DNA from 2 places in the Pseudoalteromonas sp. OANN1 genome. Region 2 is predicted to be linked to the other one. Evidence: predicted binding sites of a transcription regulator. Region 2 holds the regulator's gene; the other holds the start of a gene.
The links. Region 2 encodes sigma-54, which starts transcription at its own class of promoters, with help from an activator protein. Its sites were predicted from a motif close to GTTGGCACGNNNNTNGNNT; they were not measured.

Region 1: the regulator sigma-54 is predicted to act here: its motif matches at 12,375-12,393, upstream of NH462_RS09085 (P-II family nitrogen regulator).

Annotation. Positions count from the first base shown of each region.
Region 1 covers NZ_JAMXSE010000008.1:60,518-75,971, forward strand. Annotated here, with positions in the region: gene NH462_RS09030 (DNA repair ATPase) at 1-717, opposite strand, end outside; gene NH462_RS09035 (hypothetical protein) at 788-2,965, opposite strand; gene NH462_RS09040 (OB-fold-containig protein) at 3,049-3,660, opposite strand; gene argR (transcriptional regulator ArgR) at 4,064-4,531, opposite strand; gene mdh (malate dehydrogenase) at 4,773-5,705, shown strand; gene serA (phosphoglycerate dehydrogenase) at 5,932-7,161, opposite strand; gene rpiA (ribose-5-phosphate isomerase RpiA) at 7,173-7,826, opposite strand; gene NH462_RS09065 (5-formyltetrahydrofolate cyclo-ligase) at 7,919-8,560, opposite strand; gene NH462_RS09070 (hypothetical protein) at 8,557-9,090, opposite strand; gene NH462_RS09075 (carboxypeptidase) at 9,229-10,740, opposite strand; gene NH462_RS09080 (diguanylate cyclase) at 11,016-12,245, shown strand; gene NH462_RS09085 (P-II family nitrogen regulator) at 12,435-12,773, shown strand; gene NH462_RS09090 (ammonium transporter) at 12,787-14,016, shown strand; gene mrcB (penicillin-binding protein 1B) at 14,178-15,454, shown strand, end outside.
Region 2 covers NZ_JAMXSE010000007.1:159,478-174,931, reverse strand. Annotated here, with positions in the region: gene NH462_RS08625 (carbon-nitrogen hydrolase family protein) at 1-655, shown strand, start outside; gene tldD (metalloprotease TldD) at 652-2,091, shown strand; gene yjgA (ribosome biogenesis factor YjgA) at 2,435-2,953, opposite strand; gene pmbA (metalloprotease PmbA) at 3,090-4,439, shown strand; gene mgtE (magnesium transporter) at 4,508-5,866, opposite strand; gene NH462_RS08600 (HPr family phosphocarrier protein) at 6,589-6,858, opposite strand; gene rapZ (RNase adapter RapZ) at 6,859-7,725, opposite strand; gene ptsN (PTS IIA-like nitrogen regulatory protein PtsN) at 7,718-8,176, opposite strand; gene hpf (ribosome hibernation promoting factor) at 8,178-8,465, opposite strand; gene NH462_RS08580 (RNA polymerase factor sigma-54) at 8,495-9,994, opposite strand; gene lptB (LPS export ABC transporter ATP-binding protein) at 10,041-10,766, opposite strand; gene lptA (lipopolysaccharide transport periplasmic protein LptA) at 10,766-11,308, opposite strand; gene lptC (LPS export ABC transporter periplasmic protein LptC) at 11,298-11,852, opposite strand; gene kdsC (3-deoxy-manno-octulosonate-8-phosphatase KdsC) at 11,849-12,400, opposite strand; gene NH462_RS08555 (KpsF/GutQ family sugar-phosphate isomerase) at 12,400-13,371, opposite strand; gene NH462_RS08550 (calcium/sodium antiporter) at 13,381-14,340, opposite strand; gene NH462_RS08545 (ATP-binding cassette domain-containing protein) at 14,515-15,315, shown strand; gene mlaE (lipid asymmetry maintenance ABC transporter permease subunit MlaE) at 15,318-15,454, shown strand, end outside.

The DNA.
Region 1 (15,454 bases), on a different contig from region 2:
GGTATTGTTTTCTATTTTTACGGTGAGTTTGCCACTCGATACTTCAATAAATACTTTGTCGTTTACATTAATATGTGGGTGACGGCCTTCGACGTGATCGGCGCGATCGGTTTTTTGCCATTCAAAGTCAAAGTTTTCCACTTCGCCTAGGTCACGCTCTCCTCGGTTATCAATGTAATCTAAGGTTTCGTCTTTGGCGATTTGCCAGCGAAACACGCGGACATCAGAGAGCTTTTCGCCAATCTGAAATAGTGCAAAAAGCTTGTTTGATTTAACAAATAGGTGCTGTAGACGGGTGTCTTTGTAATACGTGTATAGTTCGGCGAAGTCCCGTAAGAAACGTTGATCAGTGAGGAATTTGGTTTCTTGCGGGTAAGGTTCTATTTCGTAATGATCTTCTTGCAAGTGTAGCTTTTGTACGGTGAATACATCGCTGACTTGGGTATTTTGTTTAAGCCCCATAAAGACATTATAAGCAAAGATAAGCTTGTCGCCGATCAGTACGATGTCGCGCGGTACGCAGTTATGCTCAGTACGAACTCTTGCTCGACCTTTCACTTTAAGCTCGGTGCTGCCAAAAGTATCAACACGCTGTTGGTTGAGTTTATCTATTTGACTTTTCAGTTCGCTGCCAAAGTTACTAAGTCGGCGTTTAATCAGTTGATAAGAGTCTTGTTCGAGCGTTCGCTCTGGCGCTTGTTGCGTTGCTTCCGTCATTCTTTGCTTTCCTATGTGCGCTGTCGCAAATGGGGGAGAGGAGCCAAGCAGATTGACTCCTCAGGGTTAATTACTCTAGTGGTTCGCTTTGTTTACTGCCATTTAACGAGCCGCCAAGTAACTTGAGTAGCTGCTGTTTGTCCGCATCTGAGCTATTGCTTAGTTGTTGGAAGAACTTACTCATGTTGATGTTTTTTAGCGTTTCCGACGACGCATTAGCACCAGCCAACACCCCTTTTAGGTCGTCCATCAAATTACGCTCACCGTTTAGGTGATCTTTAAATACGGTTTGTACCGTCTTACTTTCGCCGACTAAGCCGTCAATTGACTTGCCCACTGTGATGGCATTCATAAATTGGTTAAAGAACTGGCCGTCGCCGCCCATAAAGTTGATATCAGCACCGCTCAGTGCTTTACCTAATACTTCAGCCTGACTTGCAGAAACCTGCTTGTTCGCTTCGATACTCGCAAGCGTCAGCTCTTTCTGTTGGTTTAACTGTAGCGTGAAGCCTTCGTATTCACGGGCGTCTTTATCCATCTTATTCAGTGCTTCCAGCTTCTCTGTAAGGCCTTTGGCTTCTGCTGACATCTTACGCTCAAGGTTGATAGCTTCTGCTTCACCTTGTTTTTCAATTGCCTCAGCCATTGCTGATTGAACCTCAGCTTCTGCCAAACCAATTTCACGTTTGCCTTGCGCTTCGGCTTCACTTTGCTTCTTAGTTGCTTCTGCCATTGCTGCCTGTACATCGGCTTCGGCGCGGCCAATATCACGTTTACCTTGTGCTTCGGCTTCTAGCTTTTGCTGTAGCACTTTGGCGTCTGTTTCACCCTGTATCGCACTTGCTGCGGCTTTAGCCTTGATGATATCGGCTTCTGCAAGACCAGGTGCAGCAGCTTCAACCTGAGCAGCCTCGGCAAGAATTTTCTTCGACTCTGCGGTTTGGTTCGCAATACGTAGCTCTGCTGCGGCCATTTTTTCCATTTCACGGGCTTTAAATTCGGCAGCTTGCTCTTTAGCTTTAGCCGCTTCAATATCTTTAACCAACGCTTCTTCGGCCTCAGCTTGAGCAAGAATAATTTTCGCTTGCTTTTCACGCTCGGCTTCAGCAATACGTTGCACGTCTTTGATGCGCTCTTGTTCCTCGGCAACGGTTTTCTCAACGGCAACCCGTTCACGCTGAACATCGGCAATCTCTTTACGTTCAACTTCTAGCGCTTTGGCCTTTTGAATACGTAGTATTTCGGTTTCACGCTCACGTTCGATAATTTCAATCTGGCGAGAACGCGTGACTTTTTCTTCTTCTATACCGAGTAAGCGAAGGCGGTTTTGCTCTGCAACATCGATTTCACGCTGTTTATTGTGCTCTGCAATTGCAATTGCTTCGTCCGCTTTGAGGCGTGCTTCTTCGGCTTTTAAGCGCTCTTCATGCTTAACACGTTCAGCTTCTGCGGCTTCGCGAGCGCGCACCGATTCGATTTCACGACGCTGTCTCGCGCTGGCATCTTCTCGTTGGCGCTCGACTTCTGCGGCTTTTTCAAAGGCTGCTTGATTTTGGTTGTCGATTTGCGCTTTTTCATCGCATTTAAGTTGGTTCGTTTCCACGTTTTGGCGTGAGGTTTTTTCGGTAATACGGCGAATACCTTCAGCGTCAAGAATGTTATTTGGATCTAACTTGTCGATAGAGGTTTGTTCAAGATAATCAATCGCCACATCTTCTAACGTATAGCCAGATAAATCTTGTCCAATCACTTCTTTAATAGAATCTCGGAACTCATTACGATGGGTAAATAGCTCCTCAAAATTCATGCGCTTACCAACGGTTTTCAAGGCTTCGGAGAATTTTGCCTCAAATAATGCTTGTAAGGTTTCTGGTGCCGATGCGCGGGCACAGCCAACTTGTTTAGCAACGCGTAGGATATCTTCTTTGTTTTCGTTTACGCGAATGTAAAAAGTGATGGCGATGTCGGCACGGATATTGTCTTTACAGATCAGGCCGCTGTTTTCACGACGCTCCAATACCATGCGGTTAGTTGAAATATCCATGACTTCCATTTTATGGATCACAGGTAGCACAATGCCGCCTGTAGTCGTGACATCCGGCTCGTTTTTCATCTTGTTGATGATCAATGCCTGACCTTGTTCAACCTTGCGGTAGAACTTTCCAATCAGAAGTAGAATGGCAAAAATAATGACGATGGATATGCCCACGATTGCGAGCACCGGTCCGAGGTTGTTTAGAAATTCCATGTTTTTTCCTGCGTTGCGCTATATTGTTTGAGCTGGTATTAGCTATACCAACTCGTTCCTAAATTCCGTTATTTTCCGTACTATTACCAAGGTTTAGCCACAATCGTGTAGCTATGTGTAAGGGTGTCATGTTCGATAAGTAAGGCACTGTCTCCTAGTGTGAAAGTGTTATCTTCATCCGAGCGCACTTCGATGAGTTGCTCTGTTCCTTGAATATATACTCTGGCTTGACCGAACGTGTTGCTAACTCTCGATGTTGCAATAACGCATTCGAGCCCAACCAGCGCTTGCTTTGATGTGGTTTCTTGGCTTTCGAAAAAGCGTCGTAATGGTCTTACAATGACGGCGGTTAGTGGTAATGCAGCAATGAGGCTAACAAGCATAAATACCGTGCCCATCAGGTAGTAGAAAATGCCATTGCCTAGTAGGTAAGCAAAAAACTGTTGTACATAAATACTGACAATCCAGCCCAGCGCGATGATTAAACTCAATGAAATACTCACAGGGACGCCGCCAAAAGCGACTTCCCAAAAAGAACCAGAGCTTGCGCCTTCGGTTTCAATATCAACATCGCCTTCTAAGATATCGATATCAGCAAAACCGAGTAAAGCAATTAGCCAGAACAACAACACTATCAGTAGTAGTGTTGAAAAAATAACAGTGGGAAACGTAAATGCAGTATTTAAAAATTCCATTGCTGATCCTTAGTTCCTTGCATTTCCTTTTAAGCGGTTAAGTAAGTGAATTGTCCACTCAGCGCCGTAAGGTGTCTTTGTGTGTATCAAGCGGTGAGTTCCGCATCATAGAATGTGAGATGATTGAGTGAAGCGAATAGCGTTCGTGTCCGGTAAGACGGAGACACTGTAGGAAACAAATCCGAGAAGCTAGTCAATCAGCTTAAAAACCATCCATGCGTTGTGAGAAAGCCTCACATGTGTTTCTAAAGTTGCCACAGTTAGACATATTATGTCAAACGTTTTTTGCTGTAAAGTTAAGCAATTTATTCTGTTTATCGTGATAGTCGGGAAGCGTGTTCGTAGAAGCTAGAGTATCAGAGTATGTGCTAACCTGTGAGTTAGCACCGATAAAAATAATAGACTAAACGTTATCGAACAGAGTTTTTACTTTATCTAAAGTAACGTCGATTTCAGATACTTTGGCAGGGGCAATAAAAATCGTGTCATCGCCAGCGATGGTACCTAATACGCCGTCTGCGGTGCCTAATGAGTCAAGTAGCCTCGCAATTAACTGTGCAGCACCAGGACTGGTTCGAATAATAATCATCATTTCGTTGTGCATAATATCAACGACTAACTGACGTAAAGGACTTTTTGCTGTTGGTACGCTCATTTCGGCGGGTAAGCAGTAAACCATTTCTTGTTTGGCATTACGTGTACGCACAGCACCAAACTTGCTCAGCATGCGCGACACTTTGCTCTGACTGACGTTGTCAAATCCTTGTTGTTTTAGAGCATCAACAATTTCACCTTGAGAGCCAAAGTTTTCTTCTTTTAAAATGGCTTTAAATGCTTTGATCAGTGCTTCTTGTTTTTCTTGCGGCTGCATAGTCTGTCTTCTTTTACGGCTAATCTTTAAATTCTACACAAAACCGCCGAGATTCCCAAATTTGCGCGACCAAAATGGCAGTCGTAAAGCATAAGTGTACAAAGTGTCGCGATCTTTACACTTTTATTTAAGACATTAGTCAAAAAATCTCGAAAATAACCGTGATTAATTTGTGTTTAACAGCGCTTTTCATTATCTTTACTGCACACTCAATTCCACCTTCAAATTATGGAGAATTCAAATGAAAGTTGCTGTATTAGGTGCCGCTGGCGGTATCGGTCAAGCTCTATCTTTATTGCTTAAAAATGGTCTTCCAGCTGGCTCTGAGTTAGCGCTTTATGACGTTGCACCTGTTGTACCTGGTGTTGCAGTTGACTTATCTCACATCCCAACTGCGGTAAAAGTAGCGGGTTATGGTAAAGACGACCTAGACCCAGCTCTTGCTGGTGCTGACGTAGTGCTTATCCCTGCTGGTATGCCTCGTAAGCCTGGTATGGACCGTGCTGACCTATTCAACGTTAACGCAGGTATCATCAAGACACTTGCTGAAGGTATCGTTAGAAGCTGCCCTAAAGCACTTGTTGGTATCATCACAAACCCAGTAAATGGCACGGTACCAATCGTTGCTGAAGTGTTCAAAAAAGCAGGTACTTATGATCCAGCTCGCGTATTCGGTGTAACAACGCTTGACGTTATCCGCGCTGAAACTTTCATCGCAGAGCTTAAAGGTCTAGACGTTGCTGAAGTTAAGATCCCAGTAATTGGTGGTCACTCAGGTACTACAATTCTACCTCTGCTTTCTCAAGTTGAAGGTGTTGAGTTCACTGACGAAGAAGTTGCTGCACTAACGACTCGTATCCAAAACGCGGGTACTGAAGTGGTTGAAGCTAAAGCGGGTGGCGGTTCAGCTACACTTTCAATGGGTGCAGCAGCAGCACGTTTCTGCTTCTCACTAGTGAAAGGTCTACAAGGTGAAGAAGTACTTGAGTACGCATACGTTGAAGGTAACACAGGCGATGCAACATTCTTTGCACAGCCGGTTATCCTTGGTAAAAACGGTGTAGAGAAGTTACTTCCTTACGGTGAGCTAAGCGCGTTTGAGCAAAAAGCAAAAGACGACATGCTAGCGACACTTGAAAAAGACATCAAAGAAGGTGTTGATTTCATGGCGTAAGCCAAATTGATACAAAAAAACCAGTCACTTCACAGCGACTGGTTTTTTTATGTGTGATTCTTCTTATACCAGTTGTATTAAGTAAATGATCTATCTTGAAGCGGGGAAATAGCTTTAGTAGCAAGGCAAAAATTTTGCTATTTAGTTGTTCTAAATGAGAAATTTTTAACGAAGCTAATATGCTATTTCACCCTTCAAATTGATTAGAGAATTAATTCAATTGGTATTAGTGAAGAATACGTGCTCTGATAGTTCCTTCAACCGCACTTAACTCTTTCAGTGCTACTTCAGAGTGGTCGCTATCGACGTCGATAACTACGTAACCAATAGATTCATCCGTTTGTAGGTATTGCGCCGCAATATTGATACCGTGCTGAGCGAACGCTTGGTTGATTTGCGTTAGTACGCCTGGGCGGTTTACGTGTACGTGTAATAAACGACTTCGGTTTGATAATTCAGGTAGAGAAACTTCTGGGAAGTTAACTGCCGTGACTGTTGAACCATTATCTGAATATTTTGCCAACTTACCCGCGACTTCCACACCAATGTTTTCTTGTGCTTCTTGGGTAGAACCACCAACGTGTGGGGTTAGCAGTACATTGTCAAACTCGCGTAGTGGTGAGACAAACTCTTCATGATTAGATTTTGGTTCAACGGGGAATACATCGATAGCAGCGCCAGAAAGTTTCTTCGCGGCTAAAGCTTCAGCTAAGGCGTCGATATCAACAACCGTTCCACGTGATGCGTTAATTAGGATTGCGCCTTGTTTCATCACTTCAATTTCAGCCATGCCGATAAGGTTTTTGGTCTGTGATGTCTCTGGTACATGCAAACTGACCACGTCCGCTCTTTGTAGCAGTTGCGTTAGCGTGTGTAACTGCGTTGCGTTGCCGAGCGTGAGCTTATCTTCGATGTCATAAAACTCGACGTTCATCCCGATATTCTCAGCCATAATGCCAAGCTGGGTGCCAATGTGACCATAACCAATAATACCCAGCGTTTTACCACGGGCTTCGTATGAACCATCGGCAGATTTATCCCACTCACCGCGATGCGCCTTTGCGTTACGCTCAGGAACACGGCGCAATAACAAGAGAATTTCACCTAAGACGAGTTCAGCCACAGAGCGGGTGTTAGAAAATGGTGCGTTGAATACGGCGATACCGCGTTTTTTAGCAGCATCCAAATCCACTTGGTTGGTGCCGATGCAGAAACAGCCAATCGCGACCAGCTTTTCAGCCTGTTCTAAAACTGCTTCTGTAAGGTGGGTACGTGAGCGGATCCCGACAAAGTGAGCATCTTTGATCCGCTCGATCAGCTCAGGCTCCGGTAAGGATGTTTTAACGTAGTCTATGTTGCTATAACCGTTGCGCTTTAGCGTCTCAACAGCGCTTTGATGCACGCCTTCTAACAACAAAATTCGAATTTTATCCTTTGATAACGAAACCTTGCTCATCTGTAATCTCACTAGTTGATTTTAGGCCCTTCTGGAGTGCCTGTTATTACAACGTCAGCGCCACGCGCGGCAAATAAGCCATTAGTCACGACGCCAACAATCTGGTTAATTTTTTCTTCAAGCGCTTTTGCTGCGCTAATTTCTAGGCCATGCACATCAAGAATGACATTGCCGTTATCAGTGATAACGCCTTGACGGTAAACTGGATCGCCACCTAATTTTAGTAACTCTCTTGCCACGTAACTACGCGCCATTGGGATCACTTCAACAGGTAGTGGAAATGCGCCTAGCGTCTCAACATGCTTTGTATTATCAACGATACAAACAAATCTCTTGGCAACAGCTGCAACGATTTTCTCGCGCGTCAGTGCTGCGCCACCGCCTTTTATCATTTCGTTGGTGCTGTTGATTTCATCTGCGCCATCAACATATACCGCAAGCTCTGACACATCGTTTAGCTCGAAAACTTCAATACCAAGTGCTTTTAGCTTCTCTGTTGAAGCTTCAGAGCTTGATACTGCCCCTTTAATTTGATCCTTGATACTGCCAAGCGCATCAATAAAGTGGTTTACCGTTGAGCCTGTACCAACCCCAACAATGGTGTTTTCTTCTACATAGTTCAAAGCTGCCCATGCCGCGGCTTTTTTCATTTCATCTTGAGTCATAACGCTACACTTAGTTGTCATTGAAGTTGTATGGAGTATAACTCAATCAAAGTGTCAGCGTCATGGTCAAAAGTGCCTCAAAGTGCGCTTAACTATTTGCCTGCTAAATTATTTTTTGGCCAAGTGTATAGTTGGGTTGGAGTGAGGATAGTTGGGAGCGGTACATCCCAAGCTGCTGTTGGTAAGCTTGGAACTTGCTGGCAATCATGAGCAAGACCAACAAGTGCTGGTTTAGCTCGCTGCTCAGCGTAGTGTAACGCTAATGTTCTATCGTAGTACCCACCGCCCATACCGAGGCGATTACCTTGCTCATCAAAAGCAACCAGAGGCATCAAAAGGAAATCCAATGATGCAAGCGGTGCCACTGCTGAACAATCTAACTTAGGTTCCAAGATAGCATAGCGATTTGCCTTCATGGGTGAGTTTTTTTCATGCTTCTGGAAGAGCAAATTAGCATGATTAAAGGGGTGGATTATGGGTAGAAAAACTTGGTGTTTTTTATCCCAAAGCGATTGAATTAAAAGGGATGTATCTAGTTCTCCATCGTTTTGAATATAGACCCCAACATTGGCATTTTTAGGAAGTTTTATTTGTTGAAAAAAATTAATGTTAAGGTGTGCCGCGGCTGCCTTCTGTTGCTCTGCTGATAGCGAGTTTCTTGCGTTTCTAATCATTTTTCTCAAATCAGCACGAGTAACTTGAGATTTATTTATGTTGTTATTAGTTTTACTCATTCTAACGCGAGCCACTCAGGGAAAAACAAACTTACACCAAGTAGAATAAATAAAATAATTAATACAGCGAGCAGGTAATATAGCCAAGTCTTAGATTTAGCCGGAGGGCTAGGCTCAAAGTCTAGCTCATCAAATAGCTCCTTCGTTTCCCACTCTTCGTCTGTTGTATCTTCTATTTTAGTATGGGGAGTTGGTGCTACGCGTTGCTCAAGTTCCTCTAATCGCTCTTCGATGCGTATTAGACTGCTGGTGATGTAATCCAACGCTTCAAATACGCGCTCTTGATCTGCGTTGGTTGGAGTAGCGGCTGTTTGGCTTTGTAGCTTGGCATTGATCCCCGCGCTTGCAAGTAATTTTACCTGTTTTAGTGCTTTGGCTTTATCTGCAGGAGCAAACAAGTTTTTGCCAGCGTAAAATTGCTGGATCTTTGAGGGTGAGGTTTTCAACCTGTCTGCAATTGCGATAGCGGCGCTTTGTTGATCCTTACCGTCGGCCATGCCAACGAAGACGACTTTAAACTGCTCGTTCATGGTGCGTGCCTAAGTTGTAGAGAGATAGTATTGAGTATATCTAGATTATAGGTAACTGTAGAAGGATAAAAGGAAATTTTTACAATCTGGTGAGCATTAGATAAGTGACCGCTTGCGCGGCCACAATGGGTTGGGAATTTAGTAAAGCGCAGACTGATCCGCTTTGGGGGTTGTTTTTAAGATAAACTCGCGGAGATCTTCGTTCGACTTTTGTAAATCTTCATGACGCAGATACATCATGTGCCCGGAGCGGTAACCTTTAAAGCTTAAGCGATCACGCATTTTTCCGCTCGGATCGAGCTGCCACATATTGTACTTGGCATCAAAGTAATTCGTTGCGCCATCGTAATAGCCAGATTGGATCATCACGTTTAGGTAAGGGTTTTGTGCCATTGCTAATCGTAATTGCTCACCGACATTATTATCGCTGTTATCCCAAGGGTAAACTGAACCAAACATATTATATTTTACATCGGTTTTATAGTTGAGCTCCGTTGCGAAGTAATGATTAATCGCTGGCGTAAATGAGTGCAACCAAGAGGTCAGCTCAGGCCAATAATCAGGGCGAGAACCGGCGTCTCTTTTATCAATACCAAGATAGCGTGAGTCCAACCGACCAAGTGTATAGCCACGGTCACGCAACAGTTCTTTCCAAAACGCTGCAGTAGGAATATCTAGGTTGTTTTGAGCTACAAAGCGTTCGCTTAAGCCACTATATTTAGCAACGGCCTGTGTCACACTTTGTTTTTCTTGGGCGCTGATAAATGCGCCTTTGGCGAGTGCGGGAAGATACTGATCAACCGTATATTGTTCAACCTCTGCAAGTACTTCGAGCAAATCTTTATTCTGTAATTCAGAAGATAACGCCTTGTGATACCAAGCGGCAGCAGCGTAATACGGTAAACGGTTTGCCACTTCAACCGGACCTTCTCGTTTAATGCCGATTTCTGTAGGAGATACCAACACCACGCCATTGAGATAAAGCCACTGATTGTTTTGCATCGCGTGCGCAAGACCTGACACTCGAGTCGTGCCGTAGCTCTCGCCAATCAGGTACTTAGGGGAAAGCATACGCTCATTGCGATGAATAAATGTATTGAGCCATTCGGCTAAGTACTTCACGTCCGCGTTGACGCCAAAAAACATCTTTGTTTGTTCGGCTTTACTCGGATATTTACCTTCAGCATTTTTGAGTACGCGAGAATAACCTGTGTTGACTGGGTTTACATAAACAATATCGGCAACATCTAGCACTGAATATGGGTTATCTTTCAAACCGTAAGGTTGCAGTGGATATCCTTCGTCATCAATTTTTAATACTCTTGGGCCAGTATAGGCAATGTGCATCCACACGGAAGCAGAGCCCGGACCACCGTTAAATGAGATCAGCAGCGGACGTTTGCTCATATCTTTAATTTTTGTGCGTTTGTAGTAGGTGTAATGCAACGTTGCAACTGCATCGCCGTTTTCATTCCACACCGGCTGCGTGCCTGTTGTTGCGGTGTAGTTAATACGTTCACCTTTTATTTCGGCTCTATGCTCAGTTGTTATTTTATGATCTATCTCAATTGCGCGGTTGTGCTCTTCAGCTATGCTTGGCGCTGAGAGCAGGGCACAACTCACGAGCAATAGTGGTAGTAGTTTTTTCATTGCTTCCTCGGTATTGCATTAGGTATGTCTGCATTAAAGAAGTATTTCATCTGAAATTCAAAGCCATTGAGACAAACTCAACAAAAAAAACGGCAGGTTTGAAAATAGACTGTTGTAACCTCATTTGTCGAAAAGTAACGAATTTGAGCCGATTTGGTTTTTTTTAGTGCAAGATTCGCGTATATTTAGTACTTTATTATGTAGTAATAAAGTATTTAGCCCCGTTAAATTCTTGTTTCACTGCGCTTCTCGTTGTACTTAAGAGATCTCAATCCATGCAAAGAATTTTAATTGTTGAAGACAGTAAAGTCGTACAACAGGTATTGCGACACCTTGCTGCTCAGCATCTAGATGTCGAAATCGATTTTGCTTGGTCCCTCAAGGAAAGTAAGGACTTCTTAGCACAGCACCAATATACATTGGCGCTGGTAGATTTAACGCTGCCCGATGCGATGGACGCAGAGGTCGTGCAGCTCACGCTTAGCCACAAAATTCCCACTGTGGTGCTGACCTCAAAAATAGATGAATATAGTCGCCAGCAAATGCTTGAAATGGGCGTGGTGGATTATGTGATTAAAGACAACCGTGATTCATACCTATACGCGGTCAAGTTAGCATCTAGACTGTTAAGAAACCAAGGTTGCAAGGCGCTGATCGCCGATGATTCTGTGATCAGTCGCGCGGTAATGAAGCAAATGCTTGAAAAGCAATTATTTACAGTGCTTGAGGCGCAAGATGGCGAACAGGCATTGGAGATGTTGCTATCTGACCATGAAATTAAACTGCTGCTGACAGACTTTGCGATGCCGACGATGGATGGCTTTGAGTTGGTGAAATCCGTTCGTAATAGTCGCGGACGAGATGAGTTGGCGATTATAGGTCTATCTGGCGCGGGAAGTCATGGTTTGTCAGCTAAGTTTATCAAATACGGCGCCAATGACTTTTTGGCAAAACCTTTTATGAGTGAAGAGTTTCATTGCCGTATCATGCAGACGATGGAGCAGCTCAATTTGATTGCAGAAATCAAAGAATATGCGCATCGAGACTATTTAACAGGACTTTATAATCGCCGTTATTTCTGTCAGCAAGCAGAGCGTTTAATCAAAAACAAACCGAGCCAGCATATATTGGCATTGTTAGACCTCGATCATTTTAAATCTATTAACGACCAATATGGTCATGAAAGCGGTGATGATGTACTTAAACAAGTTGCTGATTTACTGCGTAGTGCATTTGGTCACTACATTGTCGCACGTATTGGTGGGGAAGAGTTTGCTTTGCTTATTCCAAGCTCAGATATGAAGATGGCAAAGCACATGCTAGAAGACTTTAGAGAGCGCCTTGCACAGCAAGCATTTAAAATTCCTGAGGGTAAGCATTATTGCACCATCAGTATTGGCCTCGCGGCTTGCCAATCAAAGAGTTTAAGCGAAGTAATGCGCAAAGCTGATAAAGCGCTCTATAAAGCGAAGGACAAACAACGAAATTGCGTTATCGCGCATTAGCTTTTCGTTATTTGGGTGTTTATGCACCAACTCAGTTCAGACTTAATATCAATGCACCTAGATGGTGCATTTTTTATGCGTTAAATTCCACCTCCCACTTTAATTCATTGTTAATTAAGGAATAAAAAATTTGGCATAAAGGTTGGATTACTGCATACAACAGGATCAACTGTCCTAAGGGGACTCAGCATGAAAATGATAAGTGCAATAATAAAACCATTTAAACTGGATGAGGTGCGTGAAGCGTTAGCCGATCTGGGGATTGAAGGCATGACGGTCGTTGACGTTAAAGGGTTTGGACGTCAGCGCGGTCACACCGAACTGTATCGCGGTGCAGAATATCAAGTCGATTTCATTCCAAAAATAAAAATAGAAATTGCAACGTTAAGCGAAAACGCCGAGCGCGTTGTGGAAACGGTTACAAAGGCTGCGTTCACTGGAAAAATTGGTGATGGAAAAATCTTTGTTTACGACTTAGACCAAGTTGTTCGGATCCGTACCGGCGAACTTGATGAAGAAGCCATTTAAGGGGAGCCGAGCAATGGAAAATACAATAATAGAACTAAAATTTTCATTAAATACCTTTTACTTTTTGATCTCTGGCGTCTTAGTTATGTGGATGGCTGCCGGTTTCGCTATGCTTGAAGCGGGATTAGTACGCTCAAAAAATACCACTGAAATCCTTACCAAGAACGTCGCACTGTACGCTATTGCTTGTACTATGTATCTGCTTATTGGTTACAACATCATGTATGTGAATAATGCCGAAGGTGGGGTTTTACCAAGTCTTGGCGCGCTCATTGGCAGTGCTGCTAAGGATGCCGACCATGCACTGCAATCCGACTTTTTCTTCCAAGTTGTATTTGTTGCAACGGCCATGTCAATTGTCTCGGGCGCTGTTGCTGAGCGTATGAAATTGTGGGCGTTTTTAGCATTTTGTGTGGTGTTAACTGGTTTTATCTACCCGTTAGAAGGCTATTGGACGTGGGGCGGTGGTTTCTTATCTGAGCTTGGCTTTGTTGACTTTGCCGGTTCTGCCATTGTGCATGGTGCCGGTGCTGCTGCGGCACTAGCGGGTGTTCTGTTACTAGGTGCGCGCAAAGGAAAATATGGCAAAAATGGTGAGATTTACCCAATTCCTGGTTCCAACATGCCACTAGCTACACTAGGCACATTTATTTTGTGGATGGGGTGGTTTGGCTTTAACGGTGGCTCTCAACTGTTCCTTGCCGACAAAGAAAATGCCATCGCGGTCAGCCAAATCATGCTAAATACCAATGCGGCGGCGGCTGCAGGTGCGGTTGCTGCACTGTTGGTGTGTAAATTAATGTGGGGCAAGGCGGATTTAACTATGGTGCTTAATGGTGCACTAGCAGGTCTAGTGACCATTACCGCAGAACCTGCCTCTCCAACACCTGTATTAGCGCTTATCCTCGGTGCCATAGGCGGTGCATTGGTGGTGTTTAGTATCGTTGCGCTAGATAAAGCAAAAATTGATGATCCTGTCGGTGCTATCTCTGTTCACGGTATCTGCGGTGCGCTGGGTGTGATGATGGTGCCATTTTCAAACTCAGACGCTACTTTCCAAGGTCAGGCTGTGGGACTTATCACTATTTTAGGTTTTGTTTTCATTGCTTCTTATATTGTTTGGAGTGTATTGAAAGCGAGCATGGGGATCCGCGTTGGTGAAGAAGAAGAGCTAAGCGGTATGGATCAACATGATTGTGGCGTAGATGCCTATCCCGAGTTCGTGACAGTTCGCGGACAGTAATACCAATTTGGCTCTCGGTCAATATTGTAAAGTTCTCGTTGTCTAAACAAAGTGAGTCCAGCAGGGCTCACTTTTCTTTATAAATATTATTCTACTTTCAGCAGTTGTTAATTTAGGTTACCCTACCATCTTGCGATTCATTTTTTAGTTTTACTTGGGTCATGACGGATAAAAAGAAAAGAACACCTGCCAAAAATTCAAACGTCAAAGCGAACACTTCGCGTAAAAACAATACCCAGCAAAACGGTTCTAAGATGCAAAGAATTAAAGGCCGTGTACTGAGCACGTTGTGGTCTTTCTTTTGGAAGGGGACTATTGCGGCGATATTCCTTGTAGCAATCTATATCATCTACTTAGACGCCAAAATAAGCCGCCAGTTTGAAGGCAATAAATGGGAACTTCCCGTGCAGGTTTATGCCAGATCGATGCAGTTTTTTCCTGATCAGTTCCTTAATGAGGATGAAGTGCTGTGGGAGCTGAAGCGGCTTAATTATTCCCGTGTAAATCGTATCAGCCGTACCGGTCAATATACCGTTCAAGGTCGCACAATCACCATCCATCGTCGCGCGTTCGAATTCTACGATGGCCCAGAAACCGCGCGTATTTTTACGCTTAATTTTGCTGGTAAGAAGCTTGCCAATATTGTTGATAATCAAGGTCGACGCTTAGCTGACGCTCGCTTAGAACCAGTGCAGATTGCTCGGATCGGCAATGAATCTCGGCAAGACAGAGAGTTTGTTCCGTTCGATAAATTTCCTAATATTTTAAAAGAAACGCTGCTGGTGGTAGAAGATAGAGACTTTTACCAACATCATGGTGTTTCTGCGCTGTCTATTTTACGTGCGCTGTATGCCAACATCAAAGCAGGGCGAACCGTGCAAGGTGGCAGTACGCTTACGCAACAGCTCGCAAAGAACTTTTATCTCACCAGAGATCGCACCTTAATCCGCAAGGTGAATGAAGCGTTCATCGCATTGATTTTAGATTTCCGTTACAGCAAAGATGAAATCCTCGAAGCCTATTTGAACGAAGTGTTTTTGGGGCAAGCCTATAATCAAGGCGTTCATGGTATGGGGCTTGCGGCCGATTTTTATTTTGGTAAGCCGGTGGACGAGCTTGAGTTTGACCAAGTCGCTATGTTAGTCGCGATGGTGAAAGGGCCGTCTTTTTATAACCCAAGACGCTACCCTGAGCGGGTAATGGAAAGACGTGATTTAGTCTTAAGGCTAATGGTGGAAAACGACCTTATCACAACGCCTGAGTACCGCGCAGCGCTGGCAAGGCCGATTGACGTACAGCCTTTAAAAGCGAGCCGTATGCAGTCTTATCCTGGATATTTGGAGTTGGTGAATCGCGAGTTAAAGAAACTGGTGCCTGATGATGACATTGTCGACTCTGGAATTCGGATTTTTACCTATCTCGATTTACAAAAGCAAAC
Region 2 (15,454 bases):
GGAATACGCGCAGCATAATGAAGCACTGCTCGAAGAGCTCTCAGCGCTTTGTCAACACCATAACATTTGGTTGGCGGCAGGTACCATCGCGATACCAAATCAGAACGATAAATATCTAGCTGCGAGTTACTTATTTAATTCGAATGGTGAAATCGTAGCGCGCTATAATAAGATCCATCTGTTTGACGCCGATGTGAGTGACAAAACTAAGCAATACCGAGAATCTGAGCGAACAGAGCCAGGTCAGGATATCGTAGTAGTGGATAGTCCATTTGGCAGAATTGGATTAAGCGTGTGTTATGATCTGCGCTTTCCAGGTTTGTTCCAAATGATGAGAGCGAAGGGAGCTGAGCTATTTTTAGTCCCGAGTGCTTTTACCTGTGCAACGGGCAAGGCACACTGGCAGCCATTATTACAGGCGAGGGCGATAGAAAACCAATGCTATGTTGTTGCAGCCGCGCAAGTAGGTTGTCATGAAAATGGCCGAGAAACCTATGGACACAGTTTAATTGTATCGCCTTGGGGTGAAGTCTTAATTGACTCTGGTGCGAGTTTAGAACCCATTTCACAGCAGCTAGATAGCGCGTTTCTTGATTCGATCCGGCAAAAAATGCCGGTTGCGGATCATAACCGATTTAAAAGTGAGTTTTTATGAGTAATGTAGAGCAGAATTTACTGACCAATAGCCAGCTGACACGTGAGCAATTATCACAAACTCTCGAGTATATTCATCAGCACAAAGTAAATTATGCCGATCTGTACTTTCAATCAAGCTACCATGAAACTTGGGTGCTGGAAGACGGCATAGTCAAAGACGGCAGCTACAACATCGAACGTGGTGTTGGTGTACGTGCAGTGAGTGGTGAGAAGACAGGCTTTAGTTATTCTGATGCCATCAATATTGAAGCCTTAACCAAAGCTGCAGAAGCTGCGCGTAGCATCGCGCAAGCTGGCGAAAGCAGTAAAGTCCAAGTATTTAGCGATGTAAAAGCACCCATTCAATTTCAACCAGCACAGCCAATTACCAGCATGAGTGATGCGGATAAAGTGGCTTTACTTAGAGAGATTGAACAGTGTATTCGCGATTTAGCGCCTGAGGCGCAGCAAGTGGTCAGTTCGCTGTCTGCGGTATATGAAGAAGTGTTAATTGCCGCAAGCGACGGCACATTTGCAACCGACATTCGCCCGCTAATACGTTTAAATTGCTCGGTACTACTTGAGAAAAATGGTCGCAGAGAGCGTGGCAGTGCCGGTGGGGGTGCGCGTTTAGATTATGGTTACTTTAAAGAGTTAGTAGACGGTGCACCGAGATGGGTGCAGTTTGCCAAAGAAGCTGTACGCCAAGCACGCGTGAATCTTGACGCCATTGATGCTCCGGCAGGTGCGATGCCTGTGGTGCTCGGTTCAGGTTGGCCGGGGGTTTTGTTACACGAAGCAGTTGGACATGGCCTAGAAGGTGATTTTAACCGTAAAGGTGCCTCTGCATTCAGTGGCAAAATAGGTGAACAAGTCGCTTCGAGTCTTTGTACTGTGGTGGATGATGGCACGATAGCCGACCGTCGTGGCTCTTTGAATGTGGATGATGAAGGTACGCCAGCGGCATACAACGTACTGATTGAAAATGGTATTTTGAAAGGCTATATGCAAGACAAGCAAAACGCAAGCTTAATGGGCGTGGCGCCTACAGGTAATGCGCGTCGTGAGTCTTATGCCCATTTACCGATGCCGAGAATGACAAATACCTACATGCTTGCGGGTGAGCACAGTCAAGAAGAGATCATTCGTAGTGTAGATAAAGGGATTTTTGCTAGTAACTTTGGCGGTGGTCAAGTGGATATTACCTCCGGCAAATTTGTATTCTCAGCGTCTGAAGCCTACTTAATAGAAAATGGTAAGATAACCCAACCAATTAAAGGCGCAACGCTGATTGGCAATGGTCCAGAGGTGATGAAAAAGGTCTCTATGGTAGGCAATGACCTTGCACTTGATAGAGGCGTTGGAGTATGTGGTAAAGATGGTCAAAGCGTCCCTGTGGGAGTCGGCCAACCGAGTTTGAAGATTGACGAAATTACTGTCGGTGGTACAGCGTAATACTACCTGCGATAACTAGGGCCTGTTGATCTTTGCTGTTTGATTTTTGTTCTCCTGAGTGTGTTTTGGTCGCGACGCTCGACTTGCCGCCTAGTAATCTAGGCAAAAGTTGAGCAACAATGAACAAAGCGCACTCAGGTGAACCCAAAGGGCAGCGCTTGATTAGTATTTCTACTGTGTTCTCGCCTGACTCACATAGAATAACTATGCTACGCAGGCTCTGCCTTGTACAAATACCAATCAAACTGCTGCAAAAACAAACTTGAAAGGTAAACAGGCCCTAATCATAAGCAAAAAGGCGCATCAGCGCCTTTTTATGTTGTATCAGAGCCACAACACTGCGTTACGGCATAATTGCTTCTTTTAAATACTGAAACAGCTCTTTGTAGGCTTTGCCTGGCTTCTCAGCTTTTACTTCTTTACTTGCTTGGCGCGCCATCTGGCGCATTTTTTGACGCTCAAGTTCAGGATACTTATCCAATAGCTCATTAATCTTGCTATCTCCTTTGGCAATCACTTCATCGCGAATAAGCTCAATCTTGTTCAGCAATACGTCTGCTTTATTGTTCTTATTTAGCATCAAATCCATCGCAGCCTGAATCTCTTCGACATTTGGAGTACTACGCAATGTCTTCGCAATATAGTTCATATGACGACGGTAAGCATCTGTTTTAGCACGTATCCTATCCGCAACAGTCATGGCCTCTTTAAGCTCGTCCGTTAGAGGTAACTTCTCACGCTGCTTCTTGGCAAGCCCTGCAATTTCACAGCCTAGTTCATGCAACTCTAGCGCCTCGCGCTTAAGCTCGCTTTTTGAAACGTAAATAATCTCTTCTTCGGTCGTTTGCTCGTGTTTAGCCATTGGTCTTGTCTATACTAGTAAATATTAAGGTCTCTAACATTAGAGTATACCACAATTGATCACTACAATAGTTAGTAGCTGTGATAGCATATTAACTAATATGTTTTAGTTAGACGAGCGAGCGGATAAGGTATCTATGACTCAACCTCAACAACACCCAATATATAATCAAATTGATGATGTGAAAAATGCAGTTGCCGATGTGTTAGCGCATGCTAAAAAACTAGGTGCAACTTCGGCAGAAGCGGCGATGTCTAGCACCTCTGGTCTGTCTGTAAGTACACGAATGGGAGAGGTTGAAACCATTGAGTTTAATCAAGACGGTGGTCTTGGTATCAGCGTTTATGTGGGTAACCATAAAGGCTCAGCATCAACAGCGGATCTGAGTCCTGAAGCTCTGCGCTCTGTGGTTGAAAAAGCCATAGATATCGCTCGATTTACCTCGGATGATCCCTGTAATGGTGTGGCGGATAAAGCCTTGCTAGAGATGTCACCAACAGATTTAGATCTTTTCCATCCTTGGCAAGTTTCTCCCGATGAAGCCATTGAGCAATGTATAGCTGCTGAAAAAGCAGCGTTAGAATTCGATCCTCGAATCGTGAATTCTGATGGCGCGAGCTTATCGAGCCACCAAGGGATCCGTGTATATGGCAATAGCCATGGCTTAATTGCAGGGTTCCCACGTACCAGACACAGCCTGAGTACTATGGTGATTGGTAAAGAAGGTGAGCAAATGCAACGGGACTCTGCATATACGTTATCTCGCGTGCACTCGGAGCTAAAATCCCCCGAAGAAGTTGGTTTAGAAGCGGCGCAATCAACGCTGGCAAAATTAGGCAGTCGTAAGGTATCAACGCGTAAAGTGCCAGTTATCTTTCGAGCGGATATTGCTAACAGCTTATTTGGACACTTAGTATCAGGTATCGGTGGTGGCGCGCTATATCGCAAGTCTAGCTTCTTATTGGATTCTTTAGACACACAGATTTTTAATCGCTGCGTAAACATTGAAGAGAAGCCACATTTACTAAGAGGACTTGCTTCTAGTCCTTTTGATAGTGAAGGTGTAAAAACCATCGACCGAGAAATTATCACAGATGGCGTGCTTAATACTTATTTATTGGCAAGCTATGCCGCACGTAGAATGAATATGCAAGCGACAGGTCACGCAGGTGGGATCCATAACTGGTTAGTAAAACCAACACACGACGATTTAACCAGCCTACTTGCGTCGATGGGCACTGGCTTGTTAGTCACTGAACTAATGGGACAAGGTGTTAATACGGTAACTGGTGATTACTCAAGGGGCGCTGCTGGTTTTTGGGTTGAAAATGGAGAACTTCAATATCCTGTAAGTGAAATTACGATTGCTGGTAATTTAAAAGATATGTTTATGGGGATTGAAGGGATTGGCGGTGATATTGAATGTCGAGGCGCAGTACAAACCGGCTCAATATTACTCAATACTATGCAAATAGCGGGCGAATAACTCTCCCTCCTCAGCTCAAGAAATGCTGGTTTTGACCAGCATTTCCCGCTATGTAGACTATGTTACTGCTACACTAATAACCAAGTGGCGGTGCCAAGGAATGCAAAGATCCCGACAATATCAGTAACCGTTGTTAGTACCACACTACCAGCTAGCGCTGGATCGATATTCATTTTCTTTAACATAATTGGAATACTGGCTCCCGCGATACCTGCAGCGACTAAGTTCATAAACATCGCGAAGGCAATTACAGCACCGAGTGTAAAATCCCACTGCCATATAGCAATAACCCCTGCGATCAAGACAGACCACAGCACGCCATTTAAGGCACCTATCGCCAGCTCTTTACCCATTAAAAACTTTTGGTTAGTCTGGTTAATATGACCAAGGGCAATACCACGGATCACTAAGGTTAGCGTTTGGCTACCGGCAACGCCACCCATACTTGGTACTATGCCATTTAACACCGCGAGAATAGGTAAAATATCCAGAGTACCTTCGAAGAAGCTTGCAACAAACGCTGCCATTAAGGCGGTTAACAGGTTAATCCCAAGCCAAATAGAGCGGCGCTGGCTACTTTTTAGAACTGGCGCAAAGGTGTCTTCTTCATCTTCAAGACCTGCCATACTTAACAAGCTGTGCTCAGCATCTTCACGGATGACGTCAACAACGTCATCAATGGTGACACGACCAAGCAAATGGGCGTTATCGTCAACTACAGGAGCTGAGATCCAGTTATGACGCTCAAAAAGCTGCGCCACTTCAGATTCATCCATGGAGATAGGGATCGTTTCCTTATCTTCATCCATCAAGTCTCGAACCATACTGTCAGGAGACTTAGTTAATAAGGTATTGACTGGCAGCGTACCTAAAAAGCAGTTGTCTTTATCAACTACATACAACTCGTCCGTACCGTCTGGCAATTCGCCTTTAAGACGTAGATATCTAAATACAACTTCTAAGGTAACATCGGGTCGAATAGTGACCGTGTCGGTGCTCATTAGCGCACCGGCCGAGTGCTCCTTGTAGGACAATGCTTGTGTCGCACGTTCTCTATCTTGGCTATCCATCGCACCAATAACATCTTGGTAGACGGTATCAGGCAGGCTTCTCAGGACATCACCAAGGTCATCGTCGTCCATGTCTTCTGTAGCGGCAGCAATTAGCTCCGGCTCCATCTGGGCGATGATCCCAAGTCTTACGTCCTCTGACAGTTCCTCTAAAACATCCCCTTGGATATCTGGGTCAACGAGCTGCCACAGCATAGAGCGAACTTTATGAGGAGATGATTCTAAAAGCAGTGCTGTATCACAAGGAGCTGTTTCTGCGAGCATACGCCTAACTTGAACAAACTGACCACTGTTTAAGGCTTTAGTTACCTTTTGGAGTTGTTCCAGTGTGTAGTCTTGTTCAAATACTTCAGGCATAGGCATCCTTTTTGATAATAATGTTGGCTAACGTGATGAAGTTAACCCAATTCATTTACTTTATCGCAGAAATCAATTTCTTAATTTGAATTTTATTCGTGTTGTTTCTGCTGGTGGGTTGCTATCGTTAATACACGTTAAAGGTGTACGCAACGATAAAATAGGATTTTCTCGGCAACTCGCTTTACTGCACGAAAGAAACCTAAATTGGTATTACAGTGTAACTCAGTTTATTGGGAACTACCAAGGTTTACGCTTAATTATGAGAGACTTATTATACCAATTCGCTTAATTAAGTGATCTATTTTGAGGCGAGAAAATCTTGTCGATAACACGGCGAAAATTTTGCTATTTAACCTGAGGTTTGGATAAGGAATGTTCCAACTCATTGTTGCTAAAGCACAACTTAGTTTTTTCCTTGTTTAGCCAGCAAGTTTTAGGGAAAACAAGGCGAATTTACGCACCAATAGCTGGCTATTGGAAGTGAATTCAACGCAGTTAGCGCTAAAACTTGCTGCTAGAAAGGCATTAATTATCCGCAGCTCAGGTTATTTAGTTGTTCTAAATGAAAAATTTTTAACACAGTCAGCGTCAGATTTGCTCCTTCAAATTGAGCAAGTATTAAGACTAATTGGTATTATACCAGTCTGGTTACGGAGGGGGAGATTAGCAGGGAATAAATGAATCGGGCCTTAGTGCTATCTGGGCGCTAGTAACCCAAGTTACTCGGATTCATTAAATTTATTTTCTATTAGTCCACCAATGGCGTCTAGTGCATACTGAGCATCGGGACCTTCACAAACCACTCGTACTTCTTTTCCTTGGCTGCTTTCAAGTAACAACAGCGCTAGTACGCTGTCAGCAGCAGCACTTTTGTCTCCTTGATATAAGGTCACTTCGGCATCAAATTGGGTCGCTAATTGCGCAAGAACCGTCGCTGCTCGAGCGTGCAGGCCGAGCTTGTTCTGGATTAAAAACGTATCTTCTAACATTTAACCCTCTTGCTCACGGTGGCGAATTTTGACGTTGGGATGGGTTTTTGCAAATCGCTCGCCAATGGTTTGCGCTAAGTATACCGAGCGATGTTGTCCACCAGTACATCCTATTGCGATCGTTAGATAACTGCGATTATTACGCTCTAAGTGTGGTAACCAAGTTTGTACAAAGGTTTGGATCTGCCAAGTAAACTTTTGCACGATGCTGTGACTCGACAAATAGTCTTTGACTGGCTGATCTAGGCCAGTTAGCGGCTTAAGCTCAGGCTCCCAATGTGGGTTGGGCAAAAAGCGCGCATCAAAAACGTAATCCGCTTGTTTTGGGATGCCGTGTTTAAAGCCGAAAGATTCAAAGGTAATAATGAGTTGTTTGTCTTTCTTACCTAAGATTTTTTCGCGGATATCTTCCGCAAGTTGATGAACGCTCAGGCCTGTAGTATCAATGAGAAAATCAGCGCGTGTGATCAACACGTCTAACAATTCCCGTTCTTTCTTTATCGCAACATCTAATGGAAGATTATGTAGTGAAAGAGGGTGCAAACGGCGTGTTTCTGAGAAGCGTTTTATCAGGGTTTGATCGTCACTGTCTAAATAAAACAGGGTAGGTTTGGCGAAACCAGGCAAGTATTCAAGAATGTCATTAAACTCGTCCTGTTCTTTAGGCAAGTTTCTAACATCAATACTGACTGCAATTTTATTATAATTGTCGGAAACGCTGCGGACTAAAGACGGCAGTAAATTGACTGGAATGTTATCTACACAATAGTAGCCTAAGTCTTCCAATACTCGAAGCGCTACAGATTTACCAGAGCCTGAGCGGCCACTGATAATGATAAGCTCGAGTCCTTTTTCTTCATCACTCATCAAGTTCACCTTGGATCACTGCATATAACTCGTCATCACTTTTTGCTTGCCTAAGCATTTTGCAAAAAGACTTGTCTCTGAGTGTATCAGCAATCGCCGCTAAGGTCTTCAGGTGCTGTTGATTATCACCTTCGGGTACGATGAACGCGACAAAAATATCGACAGGCTGCTTATCTATGGCTTCAAACTGGATCCCTTGCTCGCTAACAAGCACCATTGCAAGGATTTTATCCAAACCTTCAAGTCTACCATGAGGAATGGCAATACCTTTACCGATCCCTGTGCTGCCTAATTTCTCTCGCGCCATTAAAGCGTCTAAGATAGCATGCTGACTGGTATTTGGAATTTGGCTATGAGCCAGTTCGCTGATGTATTCTAAAATACGTTTTTTGCTATTAAAAAGGACCGCAGCTTTACTGCAGTCCTTGTTCACCAATTCACTTAATTTCATCTTAGTGTCGAGTGAGCTTCTCTTTGTGTTTAATAACTTGACGATCTAGCTTGTCGATAAGGCCATCAATTGCGGCATACATATCTTGATGCTCTGTTGATGCAAATAGCTCGCCGCCGTTTACGTGTAATGTTGCTTCTGCTTTTTGTACTAGCTTCTCGACATCAAGGATCACATGCACGTTATTGATATGATCAAAGTGCCTTTCTAGCTTCGCAAACTTGTTGGTGACATAGTCTCTTAATGAGTCAGTAATTTCTACATGGCGACCAGTTAGATTTAGTTGCATAAGCATTTTTCCTTCTTGGTTTTTACGTCTTATATCAAGCTTTTACGCTGATTTGACGGTGGAATGGCTAGGGATTCACGATATTTTGCAATCGTACGTCTCGCTACCTTAATTCCTTGCTCAGCTAAGATATCTGCAATTTTGCTGTCACTCAATGGTTTCGCGGTATTTTCTGCAGCTATCAGCTTTTTGATAAGTGCTCTAATTGCTGTAGAAGAGCACTCACCTCCATTTTCTGTACTTACATGGCTAGAGAAGAAGTACTTCAGCTCAAATATTCCCCGAGGTGTATGCATGTATTTTTGTGTTGTCACACGGGAAATTGTGGACTCATGCATCTCAACCATTTCAGCAACATCATTTAGCACCATAGGGCGCATTGCTTCGGGGCCATGTTCAAAGAATGCCTGTTGTTGTTGCACAATGCAATTGGTAACTTTTAATAAAGTATCATTTCGGCTTTCTAAGCTTTTAATAAACCACTTCGCTTCTTGTAAATGTGAGCGAATAAACTGACTATCTGTACTGGATTTCGCTGTTCTAGACATCGCAGCATAATGGTCGTTTACTTTTATTTTAGGCATAGCATCAGGATTTAGCTCTACGACCCAACGACCTTTTACTTTTTTCACCGATACGTCAGGGATCACATATTCAGGCTCTTCATGAATAATGCTTGCCGCTGGTTTTGGGTTAAGACTATGAATTAACGTCATGACCTCTTTGAGATCGGCTTCTTTAAGGCGTGTTTTCTTAGTCAAAGTTCGATAGTCACGGCTGGCAAGCAAGTCGATATGCTCTGTCAGGATCATTTTCGTTTCGGCAATCCATGGCGTATCTGGGGCGAATTGATTTAGCTGAATACACAAGCATTCTTGTAAACTACGCGCTGCGATACCGACAGGATCGAAAAGCTGAATACGTTTGAGCACGGCTTCGACTTCATCCAGCTCAATAGGCTCTTCGCTACTCTCATCATTAATGCTTTCTAAAATGTCTTCGCAAGACAGTGTTAAAATGCCTGACAGGTCGACCGCTTCAATAATCGCAATCGCAATCGCTCTATCTGTTGGACTAAATGGTGTCAGCTCAAGTTGCCACATGAGATAGTCGTGGAGAGATTCAGAGGTTTCCCCTTGATAAACATTATCGTCATCGGGAAGTGGGCCTGAGCTTGCAGCGGGCGCTGCACTCATATACTCGTCCCAAGTGACATCCATGGCGAGGTCATCGCTCACCGTGTCTTTGCTCATGGCTGTATCTGAGTCTATCTCATAGTCACTAACCTGCACTTCATCGCTTGAATCTTGATTGTCGTCAGCACTGCTCTTTTCTTGACTGTGTTGGTCAGTGTTTTCGCCGTCAGTATTATCACCTTCTTCCACTTCCAACAATGGATTGCTGTCTAATGCTTCTTGTATTTCTTGTTGCAGATCCAATGTACTAAGCTGCAGCAAGCGAATGGCTTGTTGCAGTTGTGGAGTCATTGTAAGTTGCTGCCCCATGCGCAGCTGTAATGATTGCCTCATGTATCTCTAACAATCCTTTTTAACAGTTATTAATACTACGTCTTAACTATAGCTTGAATTGTTCGCCTAGGTAGACATCTCTTACGGTTTGATCTGCCAAAACATGTTCTGGCGTGCCTGCAGCGATTAACTCACCATGTGAAACGATGTAGGCTTTTTCACATACGTCCAGTGTTTCTCTAACGTTATGATCGGTGATTAGCACACCGATACCGCGGTTTTTTAGGTGCTCTATGATTGTCTTTATATCTAACACCGAAATAGGATCAACACCAGCAAAAGGTTCATCTAACAGGATAAACTTAGGGTTAGCGGCTAAAGCGCGAGCAATTTCTACGCGTCTTCTTTCGCCTCCCGACAATGCCATGCCCTGTGAGTCGCGAATGTGTTGGATATTAAACTCATCCAGTAACTCGTTTAGTTCAGCTTCTCTTTCAACTTTAGATAAGTCTTTTCGAGTTTCTAAAATCGCCATCAAATTTTGATAGACCGTGAGTTTTCTAAAGATCGAAGACTCTTGCGGTAGATAACCAATACCAAGTCGCGCGCGGCTGTGCATTGGTAGCAAAGTGATATCTTCGTCATCAATCTGAATAAAACCTTTGTCGCTTGGTACTAACCCTACAATCATATAAAAGGTCGTGGTTTTACCTGCGCCATTCGGGCCCAATAAGCCTACAATGCTGCCAGCTTGAACACTTAAGCCAACATTTTTGACGACCTGGCGGCCTTTATAACTCTTTGCTAGACCAGTTGCTTTGAGCTCGCTCATTAATTGTTACCTTCTTCCTGCGCTTTTTTATCTTTTGCGTCTTTTTTGTCATCAACAGGAACAAGGATGGTTCTTACACGGGAATCTTCTTGGTCTGAGCGCTCAGCACTGATCAGTTGCTTTTCAATGTCATAGGTGATGACCTGAGCATTGATTTTTTGCCCAGTTTGATTGATTTCCGCATCGCCAGAAATGACTAAGGTGCCTTTCGCAACGTCGTAGCGAATTTCGTTTGCTTTGGCTTCTAGCAAATTACCATCAGGTTGACGTTCGCTGAAAATAGCTGGGCTGCCAGTTGCAACAAGCAGTTGCTTGTTAGTACCAAGCTCCGCGCGGCGATGGACTTCTAGGCGATCGGCATTTATTTTTCTGTTGCCATGAATAATAACAACATTCTGTTCAAAAATACCGATGTTGCTTTGCAGTTGAGCTTGCTGACGGCCAGCATCAATAATGACTTCATTTTGTTCTGCAGCAATTACTAGAGTAGAACTTGCAAGCAAGCCGATGAAAACTAGTTTGTTAATGATTTTACTGGTCATAATAAATTGTCTTTGTGTGGTTGATGAGTTCGATCACTTGCTTTTGTAGATCCGCATGCAGTCCTTTACCCGTGATCCTAAGACTAGGACCCGTGATAACGACAGGGTGTTCCGACTTCATCAATTTTTGCTTAATTTCAACTCTTACATTATCGGCATTGATATCGGTGATCATGGCGTTAGGCGTTAAATTCTTTGCCAGCACATTGCCCTCTAATATCAAGGTATTATTTTCGTATAGTGTTGCTTCTAATGCACTTATTTGCCAATTTTGCTCACCGTTATATAAGGTGAAAATGGGCTTTTCAAAGTGACTAAAGCCAAGATCTTGATACAACTCCATCTTATCAGCAGTTACCTGATAGTTTAATAAGCCATTTTCACTATAGGTCGTTTGCTGAAGTGTGGTTGCAACATAATCGGGCTTAGCTAACGGTTCATCTTCTTTTGCTGAGTCCACCTCTGATGGATTAAACATGGGCGACCACATCCATACCATTATTGAAGCGAAAACAATGAGTAAGATGACACGCAATACGGTCATGTACTTGATCCTTTGGAAGTCAATAAGTGATTTTGGCTGAGCATTAGAAGATCAGTCAGTTCTCTCACAGCACCAAAACCACCAGGCATCAAAGTGGTGTAGTGGGCGATACGTTTGACAAGAGGATGTGCATCATTGACGGCAACGGCAAAACCGACCTGTTCCATTACGGGTAGGTCTGGACCATCATCACCAATATATGCAATTTCGTCATCACTAAGGTTGAGCTTAGTCTTCAATTCATCATATGCCACTAACTTGTTTTCTTGGCCTTGGTAAATATAAGTTACATTTAAACTAGTCATGCGTTGCTGAACTATTTGTGAATGTCTACCTGTGATAACGGCGACTTCGATACCACTATCAATCAAGGCTTTAATACCAAACCCGTCTTTGGTATTAAATGCTTTCAGTTCTTCACCATTGTTACCAAGGTATATACGTCCATCTGAGAATACGCCATCAATATCGCAAATCAATAATTTGATTTGTTTTGCTTTTTCCCAAGCTTCAGTTGAAATCGTCTGATATAAATCTTCAAATTGCATTACAGCACCCCCGCTCTAAGTAAATCTTGCGTATTCAAGGCGCCAACCGGTATGTTGTTTTTGTTTACCACAATCAAGCCATTAATTCGTTTGGTTTCCATGATATTGAGTACCTCTGCTGCGAGCATATCGGCGCGTGCCGTCGTACTTTTAGCCGTCATAACTTGCGTGATTGGGGTGGTGTGAATATCGATCTTTTGTTCGATAATACGGCGCAAGTCGCCATCGGTAAAAATACCTTGCAATTGCGAGCTTTCATCTACGATTGCCGTCATACCTAAACTTTTAGCTGACATTTCAAATAAAGCTTCTTTAACTGTGCAATGACTTTTAACCATAGGGATTGCATCCCCTTGATGCATGACATCAGCAACGGTTAGTAGTAGACGTCTTCCTAAACTACCACCTGGATGGGAAAGTGCAAAATCATCAGCCGTAAAGCCTCTGGCTTCAAGTAGCGCAACCGCGAGTGCATCGCCCATCACTAGCGTAGCTGTGGTGCTCGCCGTGGGTGCAAGTCCTAATGGGCAGGCTTCTTTTGATACCTTAACACAAAGGTGAACCGTCGCATTACGAGCCATTGTAGAGCTCGGGTTGCCTGTCATAGAAATAACGGGGGCCCCTAAGCGCTTTATCACAGGCAGGATTGAGATCACCTCTTGGGTTTCCCCTGAGTTGGAGATCATCAAAACCACATCATCTTTGGTGATCATACCCAAGTCGCCGTGACTTGCTTCTCCTGGATGAACAAAAAATGCAGGGCTGCCAGTACTTGCGAGTGTCGCTGCGATTTTGTTTCCGATGTGGCCGGACTTACCCATGCCAATCACGATGATACGACCTTGGCAGCCAAACATAATTTCACAGGCTTTTACAAATTGTTGATCAACAAACTGTTGCACTTCTTCTATTGCTGCAAGTTCAGTAGCAAAAACTTGACTTGCAGAATCAATAAATGGGTTCGTTGTCACAAGGCTTCCTTAAATGATGTAGTAAATATAACCGACGAAGCTTGCGACAAGTATGCCACCTTCCAAGCGGTTGATGCGGCGCTGACCTGTTAGGCTGAGGCTCATTAGGATAAGCAGCAGTGTCGCGCCAAGCATAATAAAGATATCACGTGACGCAATATTGGCGTCGAGGACAGATGGGTTAATAATCCCAGCAATCGATAGCACTGCCAATATATTAAAGATATTCGAGCCAATAATATTGCCAAGCGCTAGATCGTCTTCTTTTTTAAGTACGCCAGCAACACATGCCGCAAGCTCGGGTAAACTAGTACCAACGGCGATAATGGTTAATCCTATTAGCAGGTCACTCATGCCAAAATATTTGGCGATGTCAACCGCGGCGCCAACGAGATAGTCCGCGCTAATAGGCAGTAAAATCATACCCACGATTAACCAGAAAACGGCTTTTTGAGTTGGAATATTATTTGGCACTTCTTCACAGGCTTCACTGACAAATGGGTCATCATTATCTCCACCACCACGCTTGGTGATAATGATAAGTGCAAGAAGAAAAGCGGCGAAACCGACTAATAACAAAACACCTTCTACGAAACTAAAGTGGTTATCACTAACGATATACCAAGCTGCCAATGAAACGATGACTAACAGCGGCATTTCGCGGCGCAAAATACCAGAGCCAACGGAGAGTGGCCTTAATAACGCGGTGAGACCCAAAACGAGTAAGATATTGGCGATGTTAGAACCTATGGCATTGCCCACGGCGGTGTCTGTTTTATCTGCAAGAGCGGCTTGCGCAGCAACCATCATTTCTGGTGCTGAAGAACCCATGGCCACGATAGTTAAACCAACAATTAATGTTGGCACACCAAAGTTTCGTGCAAGAGCGGCCGCACCAAAAACAAAGCGGTCAGCACTCCAAACCAGTGCAATAAAGCCAAGAATGAGAATAACAAACGATAAAACCATGAACCTCTAGCCAATAGGATTAAAATTTCGATAGATACTACCAAAAGCGCTCTGGAAAGTATAAGCAAACCGTTACATTTCACTACTTACAAAATTTTACCAAAACGATTTTCCATCTTGTTTGAAAAAAAAGTATCATACTTGGATGAATATAGTCTGGATCTGGAGAGCGACTTGTCGCAGTCAATTGTAGAAATCAAGGATGTAACCTTCTCTCGGGGTGAAAGGATCATCTACAAAAACATGAGCTTTTCCGTACCAAAGGGCAAAATTACCGCAATAATGGGACCGAGTGGCATTGGTAAAACTACCATGTTGCGATTAATCGGTGGTCAGCTTAAGCCTGATAGCGGTGATATTCTTTTTGCTGGAAACAGTATTCCTAACATGTCACGAGCAGCTTTGTATCAAGCTCGAACGCGGATGAGTATGTTATTTCAAAGCGGCGCTTTGTTTACCGATATGAGCGTGTTCGACAATGTGGCTTTTCCTCTACGCGAGCATACCGAATTATCTGAAGAATTAATCCGTTTAGTGGTGCTGATGAAGCTTCAAGCGGTTGGTCTTCGTGGTGCAAAAGATTTAATGCCGGCAGAGCTTTCTGGTGGTATGGCAAGACGCGCGGCTTTAGCACGTTCTATTGCACTTGATCCTGAATTAATTATGTACGATGAGCCGTTTGCAGGTCAGGACCCGATCTCCATGGGCGTTCTAGTTCGGCTGATTAAGTCCCTTAATGAAGTATTGGGGTTATCGTCACTGATAGTCACTCATGATGTTACGGAAGTGCTGAGTATTGCCGACCACGTCGTTATTATTGCAGAGCAAGGTGTGATTGGTACAGGAACCCCTGAGCAGATGCTTGAACACGAATCGCCATTAGTACAGCAGTTCTTACAGGGCCTTGCGGATGGACCTGTGCCATTCCACTTTAAAGCGCCTGATTATCAGCAAGCGCTGTTGCAAGGAGAGTGAGTATGGTCGACTTTTTACAAAAACTAGGCCACAAAACCCTCAGCCGTTTTGCTGCACTTGGCCGTGCCACAACAATGCTTTTTGGGGCGCTATGTAGCTTACCCAATTTCCGAAAAGGCACGCCGCTGTTGATAAAGCA